3 regions of the Variovorax sp. P4_B11 genome follow, and region 1 is predicted to be linked to each of the others. Evidence: predicted binding sites of a transcription regulator. Region 1 holds the regulator's gene; each other region holds the start of a gene.
What was found. The regulator sigma-54, encoded in region 1, starts transcription at its own class of promoters, with help from an activator protein. The targets are predictions, from matches to a motif close to TGGCANGNAANCTGCTTT.
Positions count from the first base shown of each region.

Region 2: nirB (nitrite reductase large subunit NirB) is a predicted target of sigma-54. The motif match lies at 2,103-2,120, and genes of this name have one in related genera.
Region 3: AC1DYD_RS02245 (6-hydroxynicotinate reductase) is a predicted target of sigma-54. The motif match lies at 2,076-2,093, and genes of this name have one in related genera.

Region 1 covers NZ_JBFUHO010000010.1:80,335-84,065, reverse strand. Annotated here, with positions in the region: gene lptB (LPS export ABC transporter ATP-binding protein) at 1-555, shown strand, start outside; gene AC1DYD_RS12405 (RNA polymerase factor sigma-54) at 569-2,149, shown strand; gene AC1DYD_RS12400 (phospholipase D family protein) at 2,152-3,731, shown strand, end outside.
Region 2 covers NZ_JBFUHO010000011.1:86,434-90,164, forward strand. Annotated here, with positions in the region: gene nirB (nitrite reductase large subunit NirB) at 1-1,880, opposite strand, end outside; gene AC1DYD_RS13140 (dihydrofolate reductase family protein) at 2,278-2,925, shown strand; gene AC1DYD_RS13145 (putative pterin-binding protein) at 2,954-3,532, shown strand; gene AC1DYD_RS13150 (DUF4337 domain-containing protein) at 3,600-3,731, shown strand, end outside.
Region 3 covers NZ_JBFUHO010000002.1:17,658-21,388, forward strand. Annotated here, with positions in the region: gene AC1DYD_RS02240 (UPF0280 family protein) at 1-391, opposite strand, end outside; gene AC1DYD_RS02245 (6-hydroxynicotinate reductase) at 407-2,032, opposite strand; gene AC1DYD_RS02250 (ferredoxin--NADP reductase) at 2,282-3,055, shown strand; gene AC1DYD_RS02255 (TetR/AcrR family transcriptional regulator) at 3,069-3,731, shown strand, end outside.

The sequences.
Region 1 (3,731 bases):
ATCGCCCACATGCCGATCCATCGCCGCGCGCGCATGGGCCTGAGCTATCTGCCGCAGGAGGCCTCGATCTTCCGCAAGCTGACGGTCGAGGAAAACGTGCGCGCCGTGCTCGAACTGCAGAGCGAGCCCGACGAGCAGGGCCGCATGGTGTCGCTCGGCAAGGCGCGCATGGAAGAGCGTCTCGCCGAACTGCTGGCCGACCTGCGGGTCGACCACCTGCGCGATTCGCCGGCGCTGTCGCTGTCCGGCGGCGAGCGCCGCCGGGTCGAGATCGCGCGGGCGCTGGCGACCCAGCCGCGCTTCATCCTGCTGGACGAACCCTTCGCGGGCATCGACCCGATCGCCGTGATCGAGATCCAGCGGATCATCAACTTCCTGAAGGAGCGCGGCATCGGCGTGCTCATCACCGACCACAACGTGCGTGAAACGCTGGGCATCTGCGATCACGCGTTCATCATCAGCGACGGGCACGTGCTGGCACAAGGCACGCCTTCGGAGATCGTCGACAACGCCGAGGTACGGCGCGTGTACCTGGGCGAACACTTCCGGATGTAGGAGCCCAATCTCGATGAAGCAGGGGCTTTCGCTTCGCGTCTCCCAGCACCTGGCGCTCACGCCGCAGCTGCAGCAGTCGATCCGGCTGCTGCAACTGTCCACGCTCGAGCTGAGCCAGGAAGTCGAACAGATGCTCGACGACAACCCGTTCCTCGAGCGCACTGCCGAGGAGGCGGCGCGCGAGGAATTCGGCCTGGAATCGGCGGATGCGCCGGTGCGCGACGAGGATCGGCAGGCCGAAGTCGAGGGCGATTTCGCGCCGGGCCCATCGGCGCCGGCCGAAGTCGCGGTCGCCGCGTCCGAAACCGAGACGGCCACCGCCGACGCCGTCGACGCCGAGCCCGACTGGGAAGGCGACGGCACGGTCGACCTGGCGCCCGACGACAGCGAATGGGGCGGCGACGCCCCGGCGCGCACCAACAACCTGGGCGACGACGAGCGCACCGACGCCACCGAGCTGGCGCGCAGCCAGGAGTCGCTGCAATCCTTCCTGCACCGGCAGGCGCTGGGCCTGCGGCTCAGCGAGACCGATTGCGCCGCGCTGCGCTTCCTGATCGAGTCGCTCAACGACGACGGCTACCTCGAGGATTCGCTGCCGGCCCTGGCTTCGGGCCTGGCCGGCGACGACAACGACCAGTTCGACGACCTAGTGCACCACTTCCAGGTCGCGCTTGGCCTGCTGCAGAGCCTGGAGCCGGTCGGTGTCGGCGCCCGCAACCTCGGCGAGTGCCTGACGATCCAGCTGCGCGCGCTGGCGCATCCCGGCGAGAGCGCCGACGAGGCGCAGGTGCGCGAGACGGCCATTGCGATCTGCAAGCAGCCGATGGAGCTGCTGGCGCGGCGCGACTTCAAGCGTCTCGCGACCCTCACGCGCAGCAACGAGGAAGAGGTTCGCGCGGCCCTGCAGCTGATCGCCAGGCTCGAGCCCAAGCCCGGCCGCCGCTTCGTCGACGTCGAACGCAACGTCGTGATCCCCGACGTGATCGTCACGCGCATCGGCAACGGCACCCACACCAAGTTCCGCGTCATGTTGAACCCCGAGGTCATGCCGCGGCTGCGCGTGCACGACATCTACGCCGGTGCGCTCAAGCAGCACAAGGGCGAAGGCAGCCAGGCGCTGTCGCAGCGGCTGCAGGAGGCGCGCTGGTTCATCAAGAACATCCAGCAGCGCTTCGACACCATCCTGCGGGTGTCGAACGCGATCGTCGAGCGGCAGAAGAGCTTCTTCGTGCACGGCGAGCTGGCGATGCGGCCGCTGGTGCTGCGCGAGATCGCCGACGAGCTCGGCCTGCACGAGTCGACCATCAGCCGCGTGACCACCGCCAAGTACATGGCGACGCCCTACGGCACGGTCGAGCTCAAGTACTTCTTCGGCTCGGCGCTGGGCACCGAGACCGGCGGCAACGCGTCGAGCACCGCGGTGCGGGCGCTGATCAAGCAGTTCGTCAGCGCCGAGGATCTCAAGAAGCCGCTGTCGGACAGCCAGATCTCCGAGATGCTCAAGGAGCAGGGGATCGAATGCGCGCGCCGCACGGTGGCGAAATACCGCGAGGCCCTGCGCATCGCGCCGGCCAATCTGCGCAAGGCACTCTAGCGATGCCTCTCGGCCGGGGCCTGAGGGTGCGCGGGTGGCTCGGCGCGGCACTCGTGGCGGCGACCGTGCTGGCCGGCGGCTGCGCCATGCTGCCGGCCGATTTCGAGCGCCAGCCATCGAGCGCGATCGCGGCCTCCACGGCCACCACGCTGGGGCGGATCGCCAAGGCCTCCGCGCCCGATCCCGACCTGAGCGGCTTCCGGCTGATGCCCGGCGGCGACTTCGCGCTCGACACGCGCTTGCAGCTGGCGCGCCGCGCCGAGCGCACGCTGGACGTCCAGTACTACCAGATCGAGAACGACGAGACCGGCCGCTACTTCCTGCGCAGCCTGCGCGACGCGGCGCTGCGCGGCGTGCGCGTGCGGCTCTTGATGGACGACCTCTACACCTCCGGCGAGGACGAGCTGCTGCTGGCGCTGGCCGCGACGCCGAACCTCGAGCTGCGCCTGTTCAATCCGTTCCCGGCCGGGCGCGGCAGCATGGTGCAGCGCTTCTCGCGTTCGCTGTTCGACTTCGACCGCGTGAACCGCCGGATGCACAACAAGCTCTTCATCGCCGACGGCACGATGGCGGTGGCGGGCGGGCGCAACATCGGCAGCCAATATTTCGCGCAGGCCGCGGGCGCGAACTTCCTGGACATCGACACCTTCGTCGCCGGTGCGCTGGCGAAGCGCCTGGGCAGCCTCTTCGATCTCTACTGGAACAGCCCCTACGTGCGGCCGATCGGCACCGTGGTCGCTTCCTCGCTGACGCCCGAGGAACTGCAGCGGCGCTTCGAGCAGGCCACCGGCCCCGCCAACACCCCGGCGCCGCGGCCGCCGGCGCCGAACGACGTCCTGGGCTACGCGCCGCTGGGGCCGGAGCTGAAGGACGGCGCCCGGCTCGACCTGATCTGGACCCTGGCCGAGGCCTATGCCGACGCGCCCGACCGCGTAGTCGGCAAGACCGCGTCCTATGGCGGCGTGCCGCTGCTCGATGTCGACAGCGTGCGCTACAACGTGATCGAGCAGATGCGGCGCTCGCGTTCCGAAGTCACGCTGGTGTCGCCCTACCTGATCCCGGGCAAGGCCGGGCTCGAGGTGATGCGCGAGGTCCGCGGCCGCGGGGTCCGGATCAGCGTCGTCACCAATTCGCTCGCGGCCACCGACGAGCCGCTGGTCCACACCGGCTACCGGCGCTACCGGCCCGACATGCTGCGCCTCGGCGTCGAGATCCACGAGCTGAGCTCGGCGCGCACCAAGCGCAGCGTGCGGCTCGGGCTGTTCGGCTCGCAGGTCGGCCGGCTGCATGCGAAGGCGGCGATCTTCGACCGCCGCGCGCTGTTCCTGGGTTCGATGAACTTCGACCCGCGCTCGGACAACCACAACACCGAGATCGGCCTCTTCATCGCCAGCCCCGAGATGGCGCAGCAGATGCTCAAGCTGCTCGACGTGCTGAAGCAGCAGGGCGCCTACCGGGTGCGCTTTGCCGAAGGCAGCGAAGGTCTCGAATGGGTCACGATGGAAGACGGTGCCGACCCGGTGCTCACCGTCGAGCCCGACGCGGGCCTGTGGGACCGCGTGATGCTGGAACTGCTCGCGCC
Region 2 (3,731 bases), on a different contig from region 1:
TACGCATGGCCGGATTCGAAGCCGGCGGCGATCAGCTCTTCCCAGATCGCCGGCAGCTGCTCGACGCGGGCGCCGAACAGGTCCACGCGCTGGCCGCCGGTGATCTTGGTGTAGAGGCCGTATTTCTTCGCCACCTGGCCGACCGCGATCAGCCCCTCGGGCGTGACCTCGCCGCCGGGCATGCGCGGCACCACGGAGTAGCTGCCGTCCTTCTGGATGTTGCCGAGGAAGTAGTCGTTGCTGTCCTGCAGCGCGGCCAGGTCTTTCTTGAGCACGAACTCGTTCCAGCACGACGCGAAGATGCTGGCGGCGGTGGGCTTGCAGATGTGGCAGCCCAGGCCCTTGCCGTGCTTCGCGAGCAGGTCCTCGAAGCTGCGGATCTCGCCGACGCGCACCAGGTGGTACAGCTCCTGGCGCGAGTAGGGGAAGTGCTCGCAGAGGTGGTTGTTGACGGCCAGGCCGCGCTTGCCCATCTCGGCCTTCATCACCTGCGTGACCAGCGGCACGCAGCCGCCGCAGGTGGCGCCGGCCTTGGTGCAGGCCTTCAGTTCGGCCGTGGTGCACGCGCCATCGCCGACCGCCGCGCAGATCTGTCCCTTGGTGACGCTGTTGCACGAGCAGATCTGGGCGCTGTCGGGCAGCGAGTCGACGCCGAGCCCGGGCCTGGCCTTGCCGTCGCTCGACGGCAGGATCAGGAACTCCGGATCGGCCGGCAGCGCGATGCCGTTGAGCGCCATCTGCAGCAAGGTGCCGTACTCGGCCGCATCGCCGACCAGCACCGCGCCCAGCAGCTGCTTGCCGTCCTCGCTGACCACGATCTTCTTGTAGATCTGCTTGTGCTCGTTGATGTACTGGTAGGCGCGCGACTTCGGCGTCTTGCCGTGCGCGTCGCCGATGCTGGCCACGTCCACGCCCATCAGCTTGAGCTTGGTGCTCATGTCGGCGCCGGTGAAGGCGGCGTCGTCCTGCCCGGCGATGTGCTTTGCGGCCACGCGGGCCATCTCGTAGCCCGGCGCGACGAGGCCGAAGGTCTGTTCGTTCCACGAGGCGCATTCGCCGATCGCATAGACGTCGCGGTCGCTGGTGCGGCAGTGGCTGTCGATCGCCACGCCGCCGCGAGGGCCGACCGCCAGCACGCACTGTCGCGCGAGTTCGTCGCGCGGGCGGATGCCGGCGGAGAACACGATCATGTCGGTCTCGAGGTGGGTGCCGTCGGCGAACACCATGCGGTGCCGCGCGGCCGCGCCGTCGGTGATCTCCACCGTGTTGCGGCCGGTGTGCACGTGCACGCCCAGGGCCTCGATGCTGTTGCGCAGCGCCCGCCCGCCGCCTTCGTCGACCTGCACGGCCATCAGCCGCGGCGCGAATTCGACGACGTGGGTTTCGAGGCCCATGTCGCGCAGCGCCTTGGCGCACTCGAGGCCCAGCAGGCCGCCGCCCACGACCACGCCGCTTTTCGAGCGGGCGCCGCAGGCCTTCATGGCTTCGAGGTCCTCGATGGTGCGGTAGACGAAGCAGTGGGGCCGGTCGCGGCCGGGCACCGCCGGCACGAAGGGCGACGAGCCGGTGGCCAGCACCAGCTTGTCGTAGTGCACCAGCTCGCCGTCGGCGGTGGTGAGGGTGTTGTTGCGCCGCTCGATGGCCACGGCCCGGGCGGCCAGGCGCAGCGTGAAGCCGCTGCGCTCGAAGAAGCCGGGTTCGACCAGCGACAGGTCTTCGGCCGTCTTGCCGGCGAAGAATTCGGACAGGTGCACCCGGTCGTAGGCCGGGCGCGGCTCCTCGCACAGCACGGTGACCTGTGCACCGGCGAGGTCGAGCTCGTGGAGTTGCTCGAGGAACTTGTGGCCCACCATGCCGTGGCCAATCACTGCGATCTTCATGTCGGATCCTGCACGCAGCCGGTCTCCTGACGGGGTGCAGACCACAGGAAAGGCTGTCGGAAAGACAGCCTGCAGTGGGCCCCCGCGTGGAACGGATGCGAATTGGGTTGGAACAGGCGAACCGCCAGCGTCGTCGCTCTCGGTTCGCTCGAATCCCGCCGTCATTAGCGGAGGCACTGCAAAAATCCGCGGCAGCGGTGCCGGCGGAACAGTGGAAGGTGTCAAGCAACAACCGTGCCGGGCGCTCGGAGGGCTTTCGGCTCGGAATCAGGCTCGATCGGTCGGCAAGGGAGGGCGCGGCGCGCCGTTGTGGCGCATGGGTCGCCGGATTGGTGCGGCGCGCCAGGCGCCGGCAATGGAAAATGGGTCTCCGCCTGCTGAAGTTCAAGGAACCCCCATGCCCAGACTCCGCGTCCAGAGTTTCGCCATCTCCCTCGACGGCTACGGCGCCGGCCCGGGCCAGGACCTGCAGAACCCGCTCGGCCTGCGCGGCCCCGAGTTGATGGAGTGGTTCTTTCCCACCCGCCTGTGGCGCCGGATGCAGGGCGAGGCCGATGGCGAGCACGGCATCGACAACCGCATCGCGGAGCAGGGCTTCGACGGCATCGGCGCGTGGATCCTCGGGCGCAACATGTTCGGCCCGGTGCGCGGACCCTGGCCGGACGACAGCTGGAAGGGCTGGTGGGGCGACGAGCCGCCGTATCACACGCCGGTGTTCGTGCTCACGCACCATGCGCGCGCGCCGCTCGCGATGGCCGGCGGCACGGAGTTCCGCTTCGTCACCGAAGGCATCCACGCGGCGCTGGCGCAGGCGAAGGCCGCGGCGGGCGGCCTCGATGTTCGCCTCGGCGGCGGCGTGTCCACGGTGCGGCAGTACCTGAGCGCGGGGCTGATCGACGAGCTGCACCTGGCCGTGCGGCCCGTGCTGCTCGGGGCCGGGGAGCCGCTCTTCCAGGGTCTCGACCTGCCTGCCTTGGGCTACACGTGCGCGGAGAGCGTCGCCGGCGAGCGGGCCACGCATGTGTTCCTGCGCAAACGGGCCTGAGGCGCGCCCATCCCCCCACAATCGCCCGATGAACAAACGACGCTTTCTCGGTACCGCAACCCTTGCCGGGCTGCTGCCTGCCACGCGCGCCCTCGCGGCCGACCCGGTCCCGAAGGGCCCGGGTCTGCTGACCGTCAGCGGGGGGGTCGGCAAGACCAACCGCGGTCCGGTCGATCCCTCGCTCGATCAGTTGATGACCAAGCACGGCGTCAAGTTCGACAAGGCGTACGTGCTCGACGCCGAAGCCCTGCGCCGCCTGCCGGTCGTCCGCATCAAGGCGACGCTCGAGTACGACGCCAGGATGCATGCGCTTTCCGGCCCGTTGCTCAGCAGCGTGCTGGAGTCGGTGGGCGTGGCCGGCGATGCGATGCTCGGCCTTCGTGCCGTGGACGGCTATGTCGTGCCGCTGCGCATGGCCGATGCACGCAGCTTCCGCATGATCGTCGCCACCGAGATGGACGGCGTGCCGCTCGCGCTCGGCGGGCTGGGCCCGCAGTGGGCCATCTACGAAGCCGACACGCTCGCGGCCTTCAAGGACAAGCCGCTCAAGGAGCGCTTCGCGCTGTGCCCCTGGGGGCTGTACAGCATCGAGGTCTCGCGCGGCTGACAGGACCCCGCTTCAGGCTGGGCATACTTGCGCCGCGCCCATTTATTCAATTGATTCGGAGACCCCTATGTCAGGAAGCGGCTTTCACGTGCATGGCCCGCACGATCACGAGCTCGAGCACGCCGGTTCGCACGAGACCCACCATTCGGACGCCGGTGACGGCACCAGCCGCAAGAGCATGACCAGCCAGATCGCGGTG
Region 3 (3,731 bases), on a different contig from region 1:
TCTGCCCGGGCGCCAGGTGCAGCGCGATATCGCCGCCGTTGTTGATCCAGGCGCGCTCGATGCCCGGGCGGTGGAAGCAGGCGATGAGTTCCTGCGCCACCGCGCCGGCGACCGCCGCCATCGGCGTGATGAAGCCGGCACGGAACGGTGCGCAGGCTTCCCACATGCGGCGGGCGACCGGGCCCTTCACGGGACAGTCGGTACCCACCGGGCGACGCAGCAGGGGCAGTTCGGCCACCAGTTCATCGAGCAGCACGGCGAAGCGCCGCCAGGCATGCTCGTGCGCGACCGCGACCTCGACGTCATTGCCGTGGGCTTCGGCAATGATGTCGATCGGGCCGTGGTTCAAATGCCAGCGGCCGCCGTCGAGCGCGGTGCGTTGTGCAGACATGTCCCAGTCCTAGTCCTAGCCCAGCATCGGCGGCTGGCCGAGCGGCCAGGGATTGGCCGCATCCATGCGCCGCCACTGGCGCGACAGCGGCGCACCGTCGTCCTGCCAGGCGCCGCGCGCCAGCGCCTGCTCGAGCGTGAACACGTGCTCCATGTGGCCGCCGAGCGCGGCATAGTCCTCGCGGCGCATGCTGAATTCGATCGGCGCCACGATGGCCGGGGTCGGCACCGTGCCGAAGCTGTTGTCGGGCATGCGCAGCACGTCGACCATCACGGTGATGCCGCCGCCCGGCCACACATAGGCCGGCGCACCGCCGCAGGTGACGTTGACCAGCGCACGCTTGATGGCCCGCGTGAGCAGCACCGGGTTCTCGGTGACGCCGGCGCGCAAGGAACCGCCGGCGCCGCCGAGGAACAGCACGGTGCACAGCGAAGGCTCGCAGTTCTCGCCGATGCGATCGACGATGCGGCGCACGTCGGCGGGCATCGGCTGCTCGACCGGCTGCAACTGCTCGTCGAGCACATACCACTGGGCATGCTCGCCGGTGGTGGAGGTCATGAGCAGGCGCAGGCCCGGCCGCGCCACGCCCTCCTCCCAGCCCTCGATGATCGACAGCGGGTCGGCGATGTCGGTGCCGCCCCATCCGTCGCCCGGATTGGCGACCTGGAAATAGCGCCCGGGCGTCGACTTGCGCCCGCGCATCTGGATGCCCGAGGGCGGCATGTCGAGGCAGCGCCCGGCCTGGTGCTCGGTCAGCACGCCGGTGATGTGGTCGTCGACCACCACCACCTCGTCGGCATGGCCGAACAGCTGGCGCGCGAAGATGCCCACGGCCGCCGAGCCGCAGCCCACGCGCATGCGCTTTTCTTCGACGCCGTTGACGATCGGTGCGCGGCCGGCCTGGATGACCATGCTGGCGCCGCCGTCGATCACGCATTCGACCGCCTGCTTGTTGCCCAGCAGCTGCATCAGCTCGCAGGTCATGCGGCCTTCCTTCTTGCTGCCGCCCGTGAGGTGGTGCACGCCGCCCAGCGACAGCATCTGCGAGCCGTACTCGGCCGTGGTGACGTGGCCCACGACCTCGCCCTTGTAGCGCACGTTGGCCTGCTCGGCGCCCAGGAAGCGGTCGGTGTCGATCTTCACCTTGAAGCTGCAGTAGCTGAAGATGCCCTCGGTGACCACCGTCACCATGTCGACGCCCTGCGCCTTCGAGGCCACGATGAAGGGCGCGGGCTTGTAGTCGGGGTAGGTAGTGGACGAGCCCACGCCGGTCACGAAGACCTCGTCGGCGTGAAGGAGATCGCCGGTCCAGTCGGCATCGGCCACCGGCGGCTCGGTGCGCCCGGCCTCGTCGATCTCGTTGCCGACGCGGGCGAAGGGCACCAGCGCGGGCGACTCGCTGGCCAGTTCGCGCCGCAGCAGCACCACCGGGTCGACCCGGACCAGCACGCCGGCGCGGTTGGCGTAGCGGTCGCAGGCGCCGGTGCGGCCCTCGGAGATCTGGCACAGCACGGGGCAGGCATTGCACTCGACCTTGGCGGCATTCATGCGCTCGTTGCGCAGCGGCGCCCGGCCGGTCGCCTCGGGCAGCACCGGCATGTCCATGCCGGGCAGTCCGTCTGTCTTGGTGTGTTCGGTCATCGCGGGGAACCTCGTGGCAATTTCTTGGGATGAGGCCAGCGGGAGTGCAACATCTGTGCCGGAAACCCGCTTGCACCTTCACTTGTGCTGGAACTGACGTTTGTGTAGCATCCACTACACCTTCATGTGGTGAACACTACATTTTCGAGATCAATGTAGCAAACGGGCCCGATGCTTGCAATGGTGTTTTCTCCTGCATCGCCGACAATTGGTGCATCCCTTTTTCGTTCATAACCATTCCTGACCCTTATGAGTGCATTCAGCGAAGAACGTGTGCTGAGCGTCCACCACTGGACCGACCGCCTGTTCACCTTCACCACCACGCGCGATCCGGCCCTGCGTTTCTCGAACGGCCACTTCACGATGATCGGCCTGAAGGTCAACAACAAGCCCCTGCTGCGGGCCTACAGCATCGTCAGCCCCAACTATGAAGAGCACCTGGAGTTCCTCAGCATCAAGGTCGAGGAAGGCCCGCTGACCTCCAAGCTGCAGCACATCCAGGTCGGCGACACCGTCATCGTCGGGCGCAAGCCGACCGGCACGCTGCTGATCGACTACACGCTGCCGGGCAAGCGGCTCTACCTGTTCGGCACCGGCACCGGGCTGGCGCCGTTCATGAGCATCATCCGCGACCCCGAGACCTACGAGAAGTACGAGAAGGTCATCCTGGTGCACGGGGTGCGCCAGGTCGACGAGCTGGCCTACCACGACCTGGTCACCGACCACCTGCCCAAGCACGAGATCCTCGGCGAGATGATCGAGAAGCAACTGCTCTACTACCCGACCGTGACGCGCGAGGAGTTCCGCAACATGGGCCGGATCACCGACCTGATCGAGACCAACAAGCTCACCGACGACCTCGGCCTGCCGCCGCTCAATGCCGCCGAGGACCGCGTGATGCTGTGCGGCAGCCCGGGCCTGCTGGTCGACCTCAAGCACATCCTCGAGGCCCGCGGCTTCAAGGAAGGCAACACATCGACGCCCGGCGACTACGTCGTCGAACGCGCCTTCGCCGAGAAGTAGCCGGCGCGCCGAGATGGCCGAGTCCAAGGCAGCCCCGCGCAAAGGCGCGCCCAAGCCTGCGACACGCCGCACCGGCGTGCGCGAAGCCGCAGCGCAGGCCACGCGCGAGAGCATCCTGCGCGCAGCCACCAAGGTGTTCGCGAAGTACGGCTACGACGGCGGCAGCGTCGAGAAGATCTCGAAGGCCGCGAAGTCGTACGACCGCATGATCTACTACTACTTCGGCAGCAAGGAAGGCCTGTTCATCGCGGTGCTCGAAGGCATCTACCGGCGCATGGACGACGCCGAGGCCGCGATCGACCTCGACGCCACGCGGCCGGTCGAGTCGCTGACCGCGGTGATCCGCTTCGTGCTCGGCTACTACCGCAAGAACCCCGAGTTCGTCACGCTGCTGAACACCGAGAACCTGCACAAGGGCCGGCACATCGCGAAGTCGCTGCGGGCCCGCGAATATTCGTCGCGGGCGATCTCCATCATCAGCGAGATCGTGGCAGCGGGCGTCGCGCAGGGACTGTTTCGCGACGACGTCGCGCCGCGCGACCTGTACCTGCTGATCGCGTCGACGGGTTATTTCTATACATCGAACCGGCACACGCTGACCGCCTTCCTCGGCGAGCCGCTCGAAACGCCCGAAGCCGTCACGCACTGGGAAGACTTCGTCATCGAGACGGTGCTG